Regions from separate parts of the Ideonella sp. FW305-24 genome, predicted to be linked through region 2. Evidence: predicted binding sites of a transcription regulator. Region 2 holds the regulator's gene; each other region holds the start of a gene.
What was found. The regulator LexA, encoded in region 2, represses DNA repair genes until DNA is damaged. The targets are predictions, from matches to a motif close to ACTGTATNNNNATACAGT.
Positions count from the first base shown of each region.

Region 1: a site for LexA is predicted at 1,276-1,293, ahead of dinB (DNA polymerase IV). Genes of this name have one in related genera too.
Region 3: a site for LexA is predicted at 1,197-1,214, ahead of AC3WR5_RS12755 (ATP-dependent helicase). Genes of this name have one in related genera too.

Region 1 covers NZ_JBYTAI010000001.1:1,115,372-1,120,890, reverse strand. The annotation lists gene dinB (DNA polymerase IV) at 1-1,264, opposite strand, end outside; gene AC3WR5_RS04995 (GAF domain-containing hybrid sensor histidine kinase/response regulator) at 1,499-4,081, shown strand; gene AC3WR5_RS04990 (DUF6502 family protein) at 4,312-5,202, shown strand; gene AC3WR5_RS04985 (DUF5666 domain-containing protein) at 5,186-5,519, shown strand, end outside.
Region 2 covers NZ_JBYTAI010000003.1:457,745-463,263, reverse strand. The annotation lists gene AC3WR5_RS11060 (protein kinase domain-containing protein) at 1-991, shown strand, start outside; gene AC3WR5_RS11055 (MFS transporter) at 1,018-2,349, shown strand; gene AC3WR5_RS11050 (helix-hairpin-helix domain-containing protein) at 2,456-2,794, opposite strand; gene lexA (transcriptional repressor LexA) at 2,848-3,519, opposite strand; gene AC3WR5_RS11040 (asparaginase) at 3,590-4,549, shown strand; gene AC3WR5_RS11035 (esterase-like activity of phytase family protein) at 4,648-5,519, opposite strand, start outside.
Region 3 covers NZ_JBYTAI010000004.1:183,889-189,407, forward strand. The annotation lists gene AC3WR5_RS12755 (ATP-dependent helicase) at 1-1,181, opposite strand, end outside; gene AC3WR5_RS12760 (diguanylate cyclase domain-containing protein) at 1,387-3,261, shown strand; gene AC3WR5_RS12765 (winged helix-turn-helix domain-containing protein) at 3,275-4,876, opposite strand; gene AC3WR5_RS12770 (tripartite tricarboxylate transporter substrate-binding protein) at 5,007-5,519, shown strand, end outside.

The DNA.
Region 1 (5,519 bases), on a different contig from region 2:
CGTCGAACAGCCCCGGCTCGCGGGCGACCAGCACTGCGGTCGCCGCAGGTTTTGGCGCTGGCCGGCCAGGGCGGGCCGGCGCGCGCGTGCTGCGGCGCGAAGGCAGCTCCGGCAGATCCGCGCGATGCAGGTTGCCCACGCGCACGCCCAGCAGGCGCAGCCGGCGGCGCAGGTCCACGCGCTTCAGGCACTGGCCCGCGGCCTGGCGGATGCTCGCGAAGTCGGCGGTGTTGGCCGGCAGCGTCAGGTCGCGGGTCACGATCTTGAAGTCGTCAAAGCGCAGCTTGATGCCCACGGTGCGGCCGACGTAGCCCTTGCGTTGCAGGTCCTCGGCCACGCGCTGGCACAGCTCGGTGAAGATGGCCGAGAGCTGGCTGCGGTCGCGCACCGCGTGCAGGTCGCGGTCGAAGGTGGTCTCGCGGCTCATCGAAACGGGCTCGCTGTCGGTCACCAGCGGGCGCTCGTCGCGGCCCCAGGCGGCACGGTGCAGCCAGGCGCCGTAGCTCTGGCCGAAGCGCTCGATCAGCCACTCGGGCTCGCACTGCGCCAGCTGGCCCAGCGTCTCCAGCCCCAGCCCCGCCAGCTTGGCACCGGCCTTGGGGCCGATGCCGTTGAGCTTGCGCACCGGCAGCGGCCAGATGCGGGTCGGGATCTCGTCCAGCGTCAGCACCGTCAACCCGTCCGGCTTGTCCAGCTCCGAGGCCAGCTTGGACAGCAGCTTGTTTGGCGTCACGCCGATGGAGCAGGTCAGGCCGGTGGCGCGCTGCACGTTGTTCTTGATCTCGCGGGCCAGCGCGCGGGCGCCGCCCAGCGGGTCGTGGCCGATGGTGTCCTGCGCGCCGGGCACCTCGGTGAGGTCGATGTAGATCTCGTCGATGCCGCGGTCCTCGATCACCGGCGCCAGCTCGGCCACGGCAGCCTTGAAGGCGCGCGAGCAGCGCTTGTAGAGATCGAAATCGGTGGGCAGCAAAACAGCCTGTGGCGCCAGCGCGGCGGCCTTCATCAGGCCCATGGCCGAGTGCACGCCGAAGGCCCGGGCGGCGTAGGTGGCGGTGGTGACCACGCCGCGGCCGGCGTAGTCGGCCAGCCTGGCGTAGCGCCGCGTGCCGTCGGGCTGCAGTTCGGGCTGGTGGCGCCGGCCGCCGCCGATCACCACCGGCTCGCCGCGCAGGTCCGGGTAACGCAGCAGCTCGCAGGAGGCGTAGAACGCGTCCATGTCGAGGTGGGCGATGAGCCGGCGTGGCGGTGTCGGGTTGGCAGGCATGGTGGGTAACAACTGGATGGATTATCAGTCTTTTGACTGCGCCCCGACACCCCGCCGCCGCCTGCCGGCATCGCTGCCGGCGGCTTGCGAAGCGGTGTCGTCTGACGTGGGGCCGCCAGCTTGTTGCGGTATGGTCCCGGGCTGGCATCCGGCGCGCGGGACGGCACGACTGCCGCGCCACCGGACCTCGTTCACATCTGCATGCCGCGGGACACGCGGCCCTGGGAGACGCCATTGGCTGGCCAGCTTGACCCGGGCGCACAAGCGCCAGCCTTTGACTTCCTGCCGGGCGGCGGCCAGATGGGCGCCCTGGTGCGCAGCTTCGACTGGGCCGCCACGCCGCTGGGCCCGACTGTAGGCTGGCCGCAGTCGCTGAAGACGGTGCTGGGCATGCTGCTGGCCGCCCGCCAGCCCATGTTCCTGGCCTGGGGGCCGCAGCAGACCTGGTTCTACAACGACGCCTTTGCACCCATCCTCGGCCGCAAGCATCCGGCTGCGCTGGGCCAGCCCAGTGCGCAGGTCTGGCAGGAAGCCTGGGGCGACCTGGCGCCGCTGTTCGAACAGGTGTTTGCCGGCGAGGCGGTGCACATGGACGGCTTCACCGTCGGGCTGGACCGGGACGGTGTGGTCAGGGACGCCAGCTTCGACTTCTCGTACACGCCCATGCGGGACGAAGCGGCGCAGGTGGCCGGTTTGTTCGGCGTGTGCATCGAAACCACGGACCGGCTGCAGGCGGTGAGCGCGCTGCGCAGTGGCGACACGCGGCAGAACGTGCTGGTGGCGCTGGCCGAGCGCTTTCGTGAGCTGGACGACCCTTCGGACCTGTCGTTTGCCGCGGCCGAGATCCTGGGCCGCGCGCTGGGAGTGAGCCGCGCCGGCTACGGCACGGTCAGCAAGGCCGACGAGACCATCAGCATCGAGCGCGACTGGAATGCGCCCGGCATCCGCAGCCTGGCCGGTGTGCTGCACTTCCGGGACTATGGCTCCTACATCGAGGACCTGAAGGCCGGCCGCACCGTGGTGGTCAGCAACGCCGACCTGGACCCGCGAACCGCCGCCACCGCCGGCGCGCTGAAGGCGATCAGCGCGCACGCGCTGGTCAACATGCCGGTGACCGAGCAGGGCGGGCTGGTGGCGCTGCTGTACCTGAACCATGCGCAGCCCCGCGAGTGGCCCCAGGAGGAGCTGGCGTTGATTCGCGAGGTGGCCGAGCGCACGCGCAGCGCGGTGGAGCGGCGGCGGGCCGAGGAAGACCTGCGGCAATTGGCCGCCTCGCTGGAGCAGCAGGTGGTGGCCCGCACCGAGGAGCGCGACCGGGTGTGGCGCAATTCGCGCGACCTGCTGGTGGTGATCGGGGCCGATGGCGTCTTCCGCGACGTCAATCCCGCATGGACGGCGATCCTGGGCTACCGGCCGGAAGAGGTGATAGGCCGCAGCTTCGTGGCCTTCGTCTGGCCCGGGGACGCTGGCTTGACCCAGACCGGACTGGATGCCGCGCTCAGCAAGCGCAACCTGACCGGCTTCGAGAACCGCTACCTTCACAAGGACGGCTCGCTGCGCTGGATTTCCTGGCACACCGCCACCGAGGGCGAGCTGGTGTTTGCCTATGGTCGTGACGTCACGGTCGAGAAACAGGCGCAAGCCGAACTCGCCGCGGCGCACGAGGCCTTGCGGCAGTCGCAGAAGATGGAGGCGGTGGGCCAGTTGACCGGCGGCATCGCGCACGACTTCAACAACCTGCTGGCCGCCATCAGCGGCAGCCTGGAACTGCTGAGCCGGCGGCTGGCGGAAGGGCGCACCGCCGGGGTGGAGCGCTTCATCGGCACCGCGCAGGGGGCGACCCGGCGCGCCGCGGCACTGACGCACCGTCTGCTGGCCTTCTCGCGCCAGCAGACGCTGGACCCGAGGCCGGTCGACGCCAACCGCCTGATCGCCGGCATGGAAGACCTGGTGCGGCGCAGCGTCGGCCCGAATGTCGAGCTGGAAGTGGTCGGTGCGGGCGGCGTGTGGACCATCAAGGTCGACCCGTCGCAGCTGGAAAACGCCTTGTTGAACCTGTGCATCAACGCCCGCGACGCGATGGCGCCGCAGGGCGGGCGGCTGACCATCGAGACCGCCAACAAGTGGCTGGACGAGCGTGCGGCCAAGGAGCGCGAGCTGCCGCCGGGCCAGTACGTGTCGATCTGCGTGACCGACACCGGCACCGGCATGGCGCCCGAGGTCATCGCCCGCGCCTTCGATCCGTTTTTCACCACCAAGCCACTCGGTGAGGGCACCGGGCTGGGCCTGTCCATGGTCTACGGCTTCGTGCGCCAGTCTGGCGGTCAGGTGCGCATCTATTCCGAGCTTGGCAAGGGCACGACGATGTGCCTGTACCTGCCGCGGCACACCGGCGAGGACCTGTCTGCGCCAGAGCCCGAAGCCGAGCACCACGGCCTGGGCGCTGGCGAAACGGTGCTGGTGATCGACGACGAGCCCGCCATCCGCATGTTGATCACCAGCGTGCTGCAGGAGGCTGGCTACACCACGCTGGAGGCAGGCGAGGGCGCCAGCGGGCTGCGCATGCTGCAATCGGACACGCCCATCGACCTGCTGATCACCGACGTTGGCCTGCCCGGCGGCATGAATGGCCGCCAGGTGGCTGACCAGGCGCGCGTGGCCCGGCCGGCGCTGAAGGTGTTGTTCATCACCGGCTTCGCGGAGAACGCGGTGGTCGGCAACGGGCACCTGGCCCACGGCATGGAAGTGCTGACCAAGCCCTTCGACATCGAAGCGTTGGAAAACAAGGTCCGCGACCTGATCGACCGCACGAACTGAGGCAGCTGGCCGCCAGCACAAATTTTTGTGCACCGATTGCCGCCGCCTGGGCGATCAATGGGCACCGGCTCACCAACACAGGCCTGTGAAAAGGCTGTGTCGGAACTGCTCAGGGGCTTGTAAATGTGCAATTCACACATTTATCATCAGTCTGTGAGTTCGGTGGCCCGTGCGCCTGCGGTATTCGACTGCGCGCCTATGCTTCCGGCCTCGCTCTCAGGCCTGTTGCCATGTCCGATCCCTCCACAGCCCTTTCTTTGCCATCGCCGGAGCACAAAGCCTTGCTGGAAGCCATGCAGTCACTGCTGGCCCCGCTGGGCCGCCTGGCCGTGGCGCAGGGCTTGCACTTCGACTCGCTGGAAGCGCTGTTGAAGCTGGCCATGGTGCAGGCCGCGCGCGAAGCCGCGCTGAAGGCCAAGCCCGAGGCGCTGCCGCACCGTCTGGTCAGCCGCATTGCCACGGCCACCGGCATCAACCGGCGCGAGGTCACGCGGCTGGTCGGCGAGTCGCTGGAAGCACCGCGGCCACGGCCGTCGATGGCCCTGCGGCTGTTCTTCCGCTGGTCCACCGACCCGGCGCTGCCGCAGGACGAGGCCGGTCTGCCACGCCAGGGCCCGGCGCCCAGTTTCGACGCGCTGGCCGCGCTGGTGACACGCGACGTGCATCCCCGCAGCCTGCTGGACGACATGCTGCGGCTGAAGCTGGTCACCTGGCTGCAGGACAGCGACCGCGTCAGCCTGAACCGTGCCGCGCTGGTGCCCGACCGGGACCAGGCCCGGTTGCTGGGCCTGCTCGGCGGCAATGTGGGTGACCACCTCAGTGCCGCCGTCGACAACGTCGCAGGCGAGCAGCCGCGCCACTTCGAGCAGGCGATCTGGGCCAACGGCCTGTCGCTGGACTCGGCACAAGGCGTGCGAGGCTTGGTCGAAAGCCATTGGCAGCAGCTGACGCAGCAGCTGGTGCCCGAATTGCAGCGCCGCATCGACCGCGACGAAGCCGACGGCGCGCCCACTGACGCGGTGGTGCGCGTTGGCATGTTCATGTACTCGCAGCGCAGGCCGGCACCGACGGCCGAGCCCGCGCGCGATGAGGAGGATCTTCCCGATGGCGCGAATGACTGAACGGCCCGGCCGCCGCTGGCGAACGCCGTTTGCCCTGGCCTGCAGCCTGGCGGCGCTGCTGCTGGCCGCCTGCGGTGGCGTGGAAGGCGGCGGCACCGGGGCCAGTCCTCAGGGCTACACCGAAGGCTCGGCGACCGGCCTGGGCGGCCTGATCGTCAACGGCGTGAACTACGGGCAGCGCAGTGCCCGCATTGCCGACGACCAGGGCCACCTGCTGGGCGCCGACGCGCTGCGGCTGGGCATGGTGGTGCGCATCGACAGCGCTGCGGTGGGTGGCGACGAGCCGTCCGCCGAGGCCTTGCAGGTCACGGTTGCCA
Region 2 (5,519 bases):
CAAGCCACGCCCGGCCTGGCACAGCCCGGCCGAAGCCCGCGCTGCGCGCGAAGTGCTGGGGCTGGACTTCGATGCGCTGGGCCTGGGTGTGGCCCAGGCCTGGGGCCTGCCGGACAGCTTGTGCCATGCCTTGCGCGTGGCCGAGGGCGACATGCCGCAGCGTGCGCTCGCCGGCACGGAGCGCTTGCGCTGGGCTGTGCGCGCCGCAGGTGAAATGGTGCAAAGCCTGCTGGCGGCCGATGCAGGCGCGGACCAGATCACGATGCGGCGGCTGGCCAGTGGCTACGTGCGTGGCCTGGCCATGTCGCAGGACAGCCTGGTGCAGGCGGTGCAGACGGCGCAGCAGCAACTGGCCGACCTGGCCACGACCATGGGCATCGAACTGCCGGCCAAGGCCCGCGCCCGGCGCCTGCTCGGCCAGGCCTCGGCGTCCGAAGCGACGGCCACCTTGGTGCTGCCCGATCCTGCCAGCGAAGCCCATGCGCAGGACCTGCTGGCGGCCGGCATTGCCGAGGTCACCGAAACCCTGGCAGGCGACGCTGTTGTGCTCAACGAAGTGCTGCGCATGATCCTCGAGACCTTGCTGCGGGCAATGAACTTTCGCCGCGTGGTGCTGGCAACGCGCAGCCCCCGCCAGACCGTGATGACCGCGCGGCTGGCGCTGGGGGAAGGTGCGCAGGAACTGGCGCGCCAGCTCAGTGTGAACCTGCAGCCGACCGGCGCGATGGACTTGTTCGCCGCCGCTTGCCTGAAAGGCCTGGACACCCAGATCGCCGATGCCCGTGCGCCTGACCTGCAGGCCCGCCTGCCGGCCTGGTGCCGCGAGGCCGGTGCCAGGAGCTTTCTGCTGATGCCGCTGATGAGCAAAGGCGTGCCGCTGGGCATGATCTACGCGGACCGGGACCGCCCCATCGCGGTGGCGGACCGCGAGCTCAGCCTGCTGCGCACGCTGCGCAACCAGGCGGTGATGGCTTTCAAGACCGCGGGCTAACCCTAGGCCCAGTTAAACTTGAGCGGATGAGCATTTCCGACCCGAAGTCGGCTGGCAGCGCGCGATTGCGCGACCAGCGAGACTACCTGCGCTTGCTGGGCGCCCGTGTGACCGGCGGCGCCGCCAACCAGATGTTGATGGTGGCGCTGGGTTGGCAGATGTACGACCTGACCGGCAGCGCCTGGGAGCTCGGCATGGTCGGTCTCGCCCAGTTCCTGCCGGCACTGCTGTTGACCTTGCCGGCGGGGCACCTCGTTGACCGCCATGACAGGCGCCTGCTGGTGGCTGGCAGCATGAGCCTGCAATGCGTGGTGGCGGCGTGCCTGGCGCTGTCCAGTGTCGGCGGATGGGTCGGGGCCAACCTGATCCTGCTGCTCTCGATGCTGCTGGGCATGGCACGCGCGCTGCAGATGCCAGCCCAGCAAGCCTTGACGCCTACGCTGGTGCCGCCAGCGCTTTTGCCGCGCGCAGTGGCTGCCGCGAGTTCGGCCATGCAGGCCTCCATCATTGCCGGGCCGGCGCTGGGGGGCGCGTTGTATGCGCTCGGCCCCCGTGTCGCCAGCCTGTTCGGCCAGGGCGCAGCGGCGGATGCCGGTATCGCCGGCCAGGCCATGATTGGCGCGCACTGGGGCGCCGCGGTGGTCTACAGCCTGTCGCTGCTGCTGCTGCTCTCGGCGGTGTGGTGCGTGCTGGCGATCCGGCACCGGCCGGTCCAGAGCCTGCGCCCCGCGCCCGATCTGGCGCAGCTGACGGCAGGCATCCGTTTCATCTGGCAGCGGCCGGTGGTGCTGGGTGCCATTTCGCTGGATCTGTTCGCCGTGCTGCTGGGTGGCGCAACCGCCTTGCTGCCGATCTTCGCGCGCGACATCCTGCACACCGGCCCCGAGGGTCTGGGCCTGCTGCGGGCGGCGCCGGCGCTGGGCGCCGTCATCATCGGCGTATGGCTTTCGCGCATGCCCATCACCAGCCGGGCCGGGCATTGGCTGCTGGGCGCGGTGGCGGTCTTTGGTTTCGCGACCATTGCGTTTGCGCTGGCCACCTCGTTCTGGTTCGCCTTTGTGGTGTTGGCCATCAGCGGCGCGGCCGACATGTTCAGCGTGGTGATTCGCCAGTCACTGGTGCAGCTCGAGACGCCTGACGACATGCGCGGCCGGGTCGGCGCGGTGAATTCGGTGTTCATCGGCGCCAGCAACCAGCTCGGCGAGTTCGAATCGGGCGCCACCGCGGCCTTGCTCGGGCCGGTTGGCTCGGTGCTGCTGGGTGGCTTCGGCACGCTGCTCGTCGTGGCGCTGTGGTGGAAGCTGTTCCCGGCGCTGGCACAGCGGGATCGCCTGCAGCCCGAGACGGCACCGGTTTGACGCGGGGTGGGCTGTCAGGCCGCGGCCTGAGAGCGCCCCCAGACCTGCCGCTTCGCGTCAGGCCCCCCGAGGGGGATGAGAAAACTTGGGGCGGCCCTGCGTTTTCTCATGAGCCTTGTGGTTCCGCGTGCCGCGGCGCCGGGTGCAGCTCGCCGTGCACTTGCTTGCGCTGCGCGGTGTAGTCCCACCAGGGCCGGGGCGCGGCGCCCTGCATGAAATCGACAATCGCCATGAAGGTGTCCAGCACGCAAGGGTCCTGGTGCTTGCCGGTCAGTTTCTCCAGTTGGCGGTAAAGCTGCAGCGCGTCGTGCCGGGCCAGTTCGGCCGGATGCAGGATGCCCAGCGCGCGCAAGTCGCCGGCCATCGCCGGGCCCACGTTGGGCAGCTGCTCCAGCCGCTGGCAATCGGCTGCGGAGGCAGCTTTTGGGCTCTTGATCGCGCTCATGGGTTTTGACCTCGTCGGGAGCTCGCCTGCAGGAATACCTCCGGCCAGCGGGGTCAGAACATCATGTTCTGACGCAGCAGGCCCACCGCAATGCCTTCAATCTCGAAGGACTCGCCTGGCCTGACCTGGATGGGTTCGAAGTCCGGGTTCTCGGGCAGCAGCTCAATCAGGCCGGCGCTGCGCTGGAAGCGCTTGACGGTGACTTCATCGTCCAGCCTGGCCACGACAATCTGGCCGTTGCGCGCTTCGCTGGTCTTCTGCACCGCGAGCAGGTCGCCATCGACGATGCCGGCATCCCGCATGCTCATGCCCTTGACCTTCAGCAGGTAGTCGGGACGGCTGGGAAACAGGCTGGCTTCGAGCAGGTAGGTCTGCGAGATGTGCTCTTGCGCCAGGATGGGGTGGCCCGCCGCCACACGGCCAACCAGTGGCAGCGTGAGCTGCGCCAGGCTGGGCAAAGGCAGCGAAAACTGCTTGCCACGCGCCTCGTTGAGCGCGCGTAAAGTGCCGCTCTGCAGGCGAATGCCACGGGACGTGCCGCCCACCAGTTCGATCACGCCTTTGCGGGCCAGCGCCTGCAGATGTTCTTCGGCCGCATTGGGCGACTTGAAGCCCAGCTCGGTGGCGATTTCGGCCCGCGTGGGTGGGGCGCCAGTGCGTTCGATGGTGGTTTGCACCAGGTCGAGAATCTGCTGCTGCCGGGCGGTGAGCTTGGGACTGTCCATGAGCTTGCAGCCAGCGCGGGCGGGCTGAGGTTGTATCCAGTATCTGTATTTTTATCCAGACTTCCACAAAATGCAAAACGAATCAGTGGCCGTGTCCCATGTGGTGTTGCTGGGAACGGGCGGCACCATCGCCGGCCAGGCCGGCCGGGCCGATGACAACGTCGGCTACACCGCAGGGCAGATCGGCGTGGCGCAACTGCCGGCCGCGGTGCCGGCGCTGTCGCGCTTCTCGCTGCAGGCCGAGCAACTGGTGCAGCTCGACAGCAAGGACATGACGCACGCCGTGTGGCAGCAACTGGCGCTAGCCGTTGAACGACATCTCGCGCGGCCCGATGTGGCCGGCATCGTCATCACCCATGGCACCGACACGCTGGAGGAAACCGCCTGGTTCCTGCAGCGCACGCTGGCGCCGAGCAAGCCGGTGGTACTGACCGCCGCGATGCGGCCGGCGACCGCGCTGCTGGCCGACGGGCCGCAGAACCTGCTGGACGCCGTGACGGTGGCCGCCAGGCCTGGTGTGAGCGGCGTGCTCGCGGTGCTGGCCGGCCGGGTGCATGGGGCGCTGGATGTGCGCAAGTGGCACGGCTACCGCGTCGATGCGTTCAGCTCTGGTGATGCCGGTCCGCTCGCGCTGATCGAAGAAGGCGTGCTGAAGCCCTTGCGGCCCTGGCCGACGGACGAGGCCTTGCCGGCGCGCTGGCAGGCACCGGTGGCCGAGTGGCCGCGGGTGGAGATCCTCGCCAGTCATGCCGGCAGCGACGGTACCTTGGTCGAGGCGCTGCTCGGACTGGGCTGCCGCGGGCTGGTGGTGCAGGGCACGGGCAACGGCACGGTGCACCAGTCGCTGGAGCTTGCTTTGTGCAAGGCAGTCGCACAGGGCGTGGCGGTGCTGCGGGCCAGCCGCTGCCTGGGCGGCGGCGTGGTCGGTGCACCGGCCGACGCATTGCCAAGCGCCGCCGAGCTGACACCGGCCAAGGCGCGGGTGGAGTTGCTGCTGCGCCTGCTGGTGGGCGAGGGCGCAGGCGCTTGATGCGCCCATGAAAAAAGCCGATGCGGGTGGCCCCGCATCGGCGCTCAGCTGTCAGCTGTCAAACGGTACCGAGCGGCGCGTGATGCGCCGCCTCGGGCTCACTGAGCCGGCTTGAAGACCTGGTTCACGAATGGCGAGCCGCCCAGGTCGTTTTCGTCGAAGGCAAAAACGAAAATCTGGTTCGGGTTGTCCAGGCCGCCGACGTTGGCGAGGAAGTCGTTGTCGTTGGCGATGTAGAGGGTGTGCTTGGTCACGCCGTCGATCACCACGTCGTCGCCGAAGGCCATGCCTTCGAGCTTGGCGGGGATCTGCGTGTCGGCGAAGCCGGCGGCCATCAGCGTGGCGGCGATGTCCAGGAACAGCGTCTTGGTGACGGCAAACGGCTGCAGGTTGGCGGTGCCGCTCAGGTCGCTGATGTCGGTGGCACCGGCCAGGCTGAGCTTCCAGATCTGCTTGATCACCGCCTTGGAGCCGTCACCCAGGCCCTTGCCGTCGCGCTCCAGCACCAGGAATTCGTGGTTGTTCAGCGCCAGCAGTTCGCTGCTGTTGTAGTTCTTGTTGGTCGCGGCCAGGTGGTTGTCGTAGGCGTATTCGTGGGTCGCGCCGGTCTTCACGTCGATGGTGATGATGCGGTTCATGTTGCCGCCGTCACCGCCGTCCTGGATCAGCGGACTTTGCTCGAAGCCGACCAGGGTCTTGCCGTCCGGCGTGATGGCCAGGCCTTCCATGCCCTTGTTGGCCACACGGCCCGAAGTGTTGCCGCTGATTTCGGCGGCACCTTGTGACGACAGGTTGGCTGCCGTGAACTTTGCCGGCAGCGTGAACATGCCCACGCGCTTGCCGGTCGTGCGGTTGAAGGTGTAGACGTAAGGGCCGTACTCGTCGGTGATGTAGACGAGGTTGGTGCTCTTCGAGACGCGGATGCCTTCCGGGTCAAGGCGAGCGTTCAAGGTATTGGTCGAATTGCTGC
Region 3 (5,519 bases), on a different contig from region 2:
GCGAGTTCCAGCTCCAGCGCGGCGCTGTGGTGCGAGCTGCGGAACAGCACCGCCTGGCGCTTCAGCGTGAGCCCCTGCTCGCGCCGCGCCAGCACCTGCTCGCAGACCCAGCGCGCCTGCGTGGGCTCGTCTTCCACGGTCACCAGGCGTGGCTTCTCGGCCGAGGCGCGGTCGGTCCACAGCGTCTTGGCAAAGCGCTCGGGTGCGAGCGCGATGACCGCGTTCGCGGCGTCGAGCAAGGGTTGCGTGGAGCGGTAGTTGCGATCCAGCGTGACGATGCGCGCGGCCGGCGAATACTGGCCGGGGAAGTCCAGGATGTTGCGCACTTCGGCGGCGCGGAAGCCGTAGATGGCTTGCGCGTCATCACCCACCACGGTGACACCTCCGCCGCCAGGCTTGAGCGCGCGCAGGATGCCGGCCTGCAGGCGGTTGGTGTCCTGGTATTCGTCGACCAGCACGTGCTGGAAGCGCTCGGAAAGCGGGCCGGCGATGGCCGGCTCCTGCATCATCGTGTGCCACCACAGCAGCAGGTCGTCGTAGTCCAGCACCTGCTGGTCCTGCTTGGCGGCTTCGTAGTCGGCGAACAGGGCTTGCAGCTCGTCCACCCAGTCCTGGCACCACGGGAAGACCTGCTGCACCACCGGGCCGACGGCGCTCTGGCTGTTGACGCAGCGCGAGTAGATGGACAGGCAGGTGCCTTTCATCGGGAAGCGCTTGGCGGTGGCGGCCAGGCCGCGCTGCTGGCGCACCAGGGCCATCAGGTCCTCGGCGTCGCCGCGGTCCAGCACGGTGAACTGCTCGGACAGGCCGATGGCCAGCGCCTGCTCGCGCAGCAGCCGTGCGCCCACGCTGTGGAAGGTGCCGGCCCAGGGCAGCACCGGCGCGGCCTGGATGGGCTTCAGGCCCAGCGCCTGGTGCAGCAGGGCGGCGCAGCGGCGCTGCAGTTCCTGTGCGGCGCGGCGCGAAAACGTGAGCAGCAGCAGGCGCTGCGGGTCGGCGCCGTTCAGCACCAGTTGGGCCACGCGGGCGGCCAGCGTCAGCGTCTTGCCCGAGCCTGCGCCGGCAATCACCAGCAGCGGGCCGCCGAGGTGGCTGGCGGCCTCGCGCTGGGCATCGTTCAGCGCGGCCAGCGGGTCGGTGCCGGGGGGCGGTGGCACGTCGGGTCGGGTCAGGGTCTGCATCGCGGCTGCGAGCATACTGGATGAATCAACAGTCGGGATGGGGCGGCCTGGCGGCGGCTTGGTTCGCTGCCGGTCTCCGTGTAACACTTCGCCGATTCACGTCGGCCGACAGGACAAGCCGCGAGCCTCACCGAGGCCCGCGGGCCGCGCGGGGGCCCACCGCCATCCACGCGCGAGACGGCCGTGGCGCAGCAGATGAGGCCGCATGCCCGTTCCAAGACCCCCATCCCGGCGACTGTCCGACTGGCTGCCCTACGCCATCGTGGCGGTGCTGGTGGCCATGTTGCTGATGGCGCTGGCAGGGGTGTCCATCTGGCAGGAGCGGGTGCGCCAGCGCGAGCGGGCCGCGGCCGCCACGCAGAACCTGGCAAGGTTGCTCGAAGGCCGGGTGACGGACGTGTTCACCAAGATCGACCTGATGCTGCAGGTGGCTGCCTACCACGCGGTGGACCATTTGCTGGACGATGCCAGCAGCCCGTTCGATGCCGAGCGCGAGCTGCAGGCTTACCGCGCCGCGGCGCCGGAGATCGTCGGCATGACGGTGGTGGACGCGATGGGCCAGCTGCGCTACGGGCAAGGCCAGGTCGGGCGCAGCGCGGCGCAGCACTTCGCGCAACGGGAGGATTTCGTGCGTGCCCGCCAGGGCGGCGAGCCCGGCCTGCTGATCGCCGGGCCGGTGCGGCATGACGAAACCGGGACGTGGGTGATGATGCTGAGCCGGGCGCTGCAAGGAAGGCAGGGCGAGTTCCTCGGCATCGTCAGCGCGGACCTGCCGGTCGACCTGTTCGGCCCGGTGTTCCGCGACGTGGACCTGGGCGCGCACGGCGCGGCCACGCTGCGCACCGCCGGACTGGCGCTGGTCTACCGCCAGCCCTGGCCGGACAGCGGGCGCAGCGGCATCGGCCGCAGCGAGGTGTCGCAGCAGCTGCGCGAAGCGATTGCGGCGCGGCCGGATGCCGGTGAATACGTGGCCGCCACCGCACTGGACGGCGTCTCGCGCATCAATGCCTACCGCAAGCTGCGCGGCCTTCCGCTGTACTTGGTGGTTGGCCTGCCGGAGGCGGATTTCCCGAGCGGCTGGAACCGCGTGGACACCAGCATCGTGCTGCTGGCCGTGAGCACGCTGGCAGTGGCCGGCTTTGCGTTGCTGCAGCTGCGCCGCGTCTCGCGCCGGCAGCTGGACGCTGCGCAGCGCCGCTTCGAGGCCATCGTCGAATCCTCGCAGGACGCCATCGTCTCGAAGACGCTGGACGGCAAGGTCACCAGCTGGAATCGCGGCGCCGAGCAGATCTTCGGCTACAGCGCGGCCGAGATGCTGGGCCAGCCGCTGCAGCGTCTGTTCCCGCCCGAGCGGCGCGACGAGGAGGAGGCGATCATCGAGCGTCTGCGCGGCGGCGAGCCGGTCGAGCATTTCGAGACCGAGCGGCTGCACAAGAGCGGCCGGCGCGTGCCGGTGTCGGTGACCATCTCGCCGCTGGTCGACCAGGCCGGCGAGCTGATCGGCGCCTCGAAGATCGCGCGCGACATCAGCCGCCAGAAGGCGATGGAAGAAGAGGTGCGCAGCCTGGCCTTCCATGACCCCTTGACCCGGCTGCCCAACCGCCGCCTGCTGCTGGACCGGCTGCGCCACGCGCAGCAGAACAGCCGCCGGCTGAACAGCCACGGCGCCGTGCTGTTCATCGACCTGGATCAGTTCAAGGAGCTCAACGACCGCCACGGCCACGACGCGGGCGACCGCTTGCTGGTGGAGGTGGCGCGGCGGCTGCGCAGCGCCGTGCGCGAGAGCGACACCGTGGCCCGGCTGGGCGGCGACGAGTTCGTCGTGATCTGCGAGAACCTGGGCCAGGAACTTGCCGTGGCCAGCGAGGCTGCCGACGGCGTGCGCGAGAAGATCGCCCAGGCCCTGGCGCAGCCGTGGCTGCTGAGCATGGGCATGGCCTCCTGCGTCGGCGCGAGCATCGGCGTTCGGCTGTTCTTCGGCGGGGACGATGACCTGGACCAGCTGATCCAGGACGCCGACCGGGCCATGTACGACGACAAGGCCAGGCGCCGCGCCGGCCGCGGCCAGGCGCACGCCTGAAGCTGGATGGGTTTCACCGGGGCGGTAGGCCGGCAGCCCGCAGGAGCGCCAGCAACTGGACCATTTGCTGGCGGTGCGCCGGTTCGGTGGCGGGTGGCAGGCGTGCTTGTACCGCGGCCAGGCTGTCGAATGCGCTGCGCTCGCGCAGGAAGGTGACCCAGCGCTGAACCAGGGCGGTCGCGCCCAACTGCTGCGCTGCGGCGGTGCCTGTGAGGTAGGCGGTGGCGAATTCGGCGTTCACTGCCATGGCCTGTTGCGAAGCTTCCAGCGCCGCGGGGAAATCCGCCATCGCCAATGCCGCCCAGGCCAGTGCCAGGTGCCAGACGACCCGCAGGGGCTCACGCGGGCTCAGCGCAAAGGCGCGCTCGCACAGCGCCGCTGCTTCCTGCGGATGGCCGCGGCGGGTGCGGATCAGCGCCAGCAGCCCGTGCGCCGGCGCGTGCGAGTTGCTCAGGCGCAGGCAATGGCGCAGGCCCTCTTCGGCGCGCGCGGTCTCGCCCTGGCTGTAAGCGATCAAGGCGTGCACATAGTGCGCATCGGGCTCCTGCGGGCCGTGCTGCAGCGCGGCCTCGGCCTGGGCCAGGGCGCAGGCCAGCAATTGCTCACGCGGCGTGTCGTCCCAGCCGAACTGCGCGGCGCGCCAGTGGCAAAAAGCCAGGCAGATGGAAGCCAGCGGCAGTGGCGACTGCAGCACCAATGCTGCTTCGGCCCAGTTCGCCGCGCGTGCGTTCACGCCTGGCCCCTCGGGTTTGCCAAACAGCTCTACCCAGGCACGTGTTGCCAGGGTCCAGGCTTGGAGCCCCGGTTGAGTGGTGGGTGCTGGCGTGTGGGCAAGCAGGTCGCGCAGCTCGAGGTTCAGCGCCCTCGCCAGTCGGCCCACCACCAAGCCGCTGGCGTCTGGCCATCTGGCCAGCGGCAGGCTCACGCTGTCGGCCCAGCGCTGGGTGCCGCGCTGGCCATCGACGACTTGCACCGTGATCTCCAGCGTCTCGCCATGCAGCCCGAGCAGGCCCTCGACCACTTGCTGGACGCCCAGCTCGCGAGCCACCTGTTGCGGCACCACGGCGGCCGGGTCGTAGTGCAGCATGGTGCCGCGCGAGATGACTGCCAGGCCAGGCTGGCGCGAGAGCTCGCTGATCAGCGCGTCGGCCAAGCTGTCGCGCAGGAAGGCATGCTGCCCCGTCAGGCCCTGCTGGCGGAATGGCAGCACGGCGATGGCATGCGGCCCCAGGGCCGGAGCCATCACGCTGTCCTGCGCAGCCGCAAGGCTGTGCACCCGCGCGGTCAGCCGGTAGCCTTTGCGCGGCACGGTGGCGAGGTGGTCCGGCCCCAGCGCCTTGCGCAGCTGGGCCACGGCTTCGTAAAGCGACGCGGGCGTGACGACCAGACCGGGCCAGACGGCAAGCATCAGTTGCGCGCTGGTGAACAGCTCGCCAGGGCGCTGCGCCAGCGTGGCCAGCAGGCGCATGGCACGCGGTTCGAGTTTCTGGCGGCGGCCGTCGGCATGCTGCAGCTGGTCCAGCGAGGCATCAGCCTGCCAGTCGCCTACCGAGAAGGGTGTCGCCTGGCCGGCGGGCCGCGAGGCGGGCGGAAAAATGGATGATGGATCGTGCAAGGCAGGCCGGGGAAAGGCGGGTTGCCGGATCTTAAGGATTTCCTCAGCCAAGCTTGTGCCGCCGCCCCGTCCAGCGGCCCGGCTTTGCCGCAGGATGGCAGCCATCGATCTGACCCTCAAGGAGACACCGATGCGACACGCATTGCTGAACTGGACGACATGGCTGCTGCTGGCGGCCCAGGGAGCGGCGCTGGCACAAGGCGCCTGGCCAGGGCGGGCCGTGCATCTGGTGGTGCCCTTTGCCGCCGGAACGGCGCCGGACACGGTGGGACGACTGTTGGCGGAGGGCCTGGCCGAATCCCTGGCGGTGCCGGTGCTGGTGGAGAACCTGCCTGGCGCGGGTGGCACGCTGGGCGTGGACAAGGTGGCCAAGGCCGCAGGCGACGGTCACACGCTGGTGCTTTCCGGCGACGCCGCGCTGGTGGTCGGCGCGGCCTATGGCGTGAAGCCGCCTTACCAGGTGGCGAGCGACCTGGTGCCGATCTCGCAGCTGGTGCTCACGCCCAATGTCCTGGTGGTGCCGCCGGAGCTGCCGGTGTCCACGCTGGCCGAGTTCGTCGCGCTGGCGCGCAGCCAGCCGGGGCGCTTCAGCTATGCCTCGGCCGGCAACGGCACCTCGTCGCACCGCGCTGGCGAATTGCTG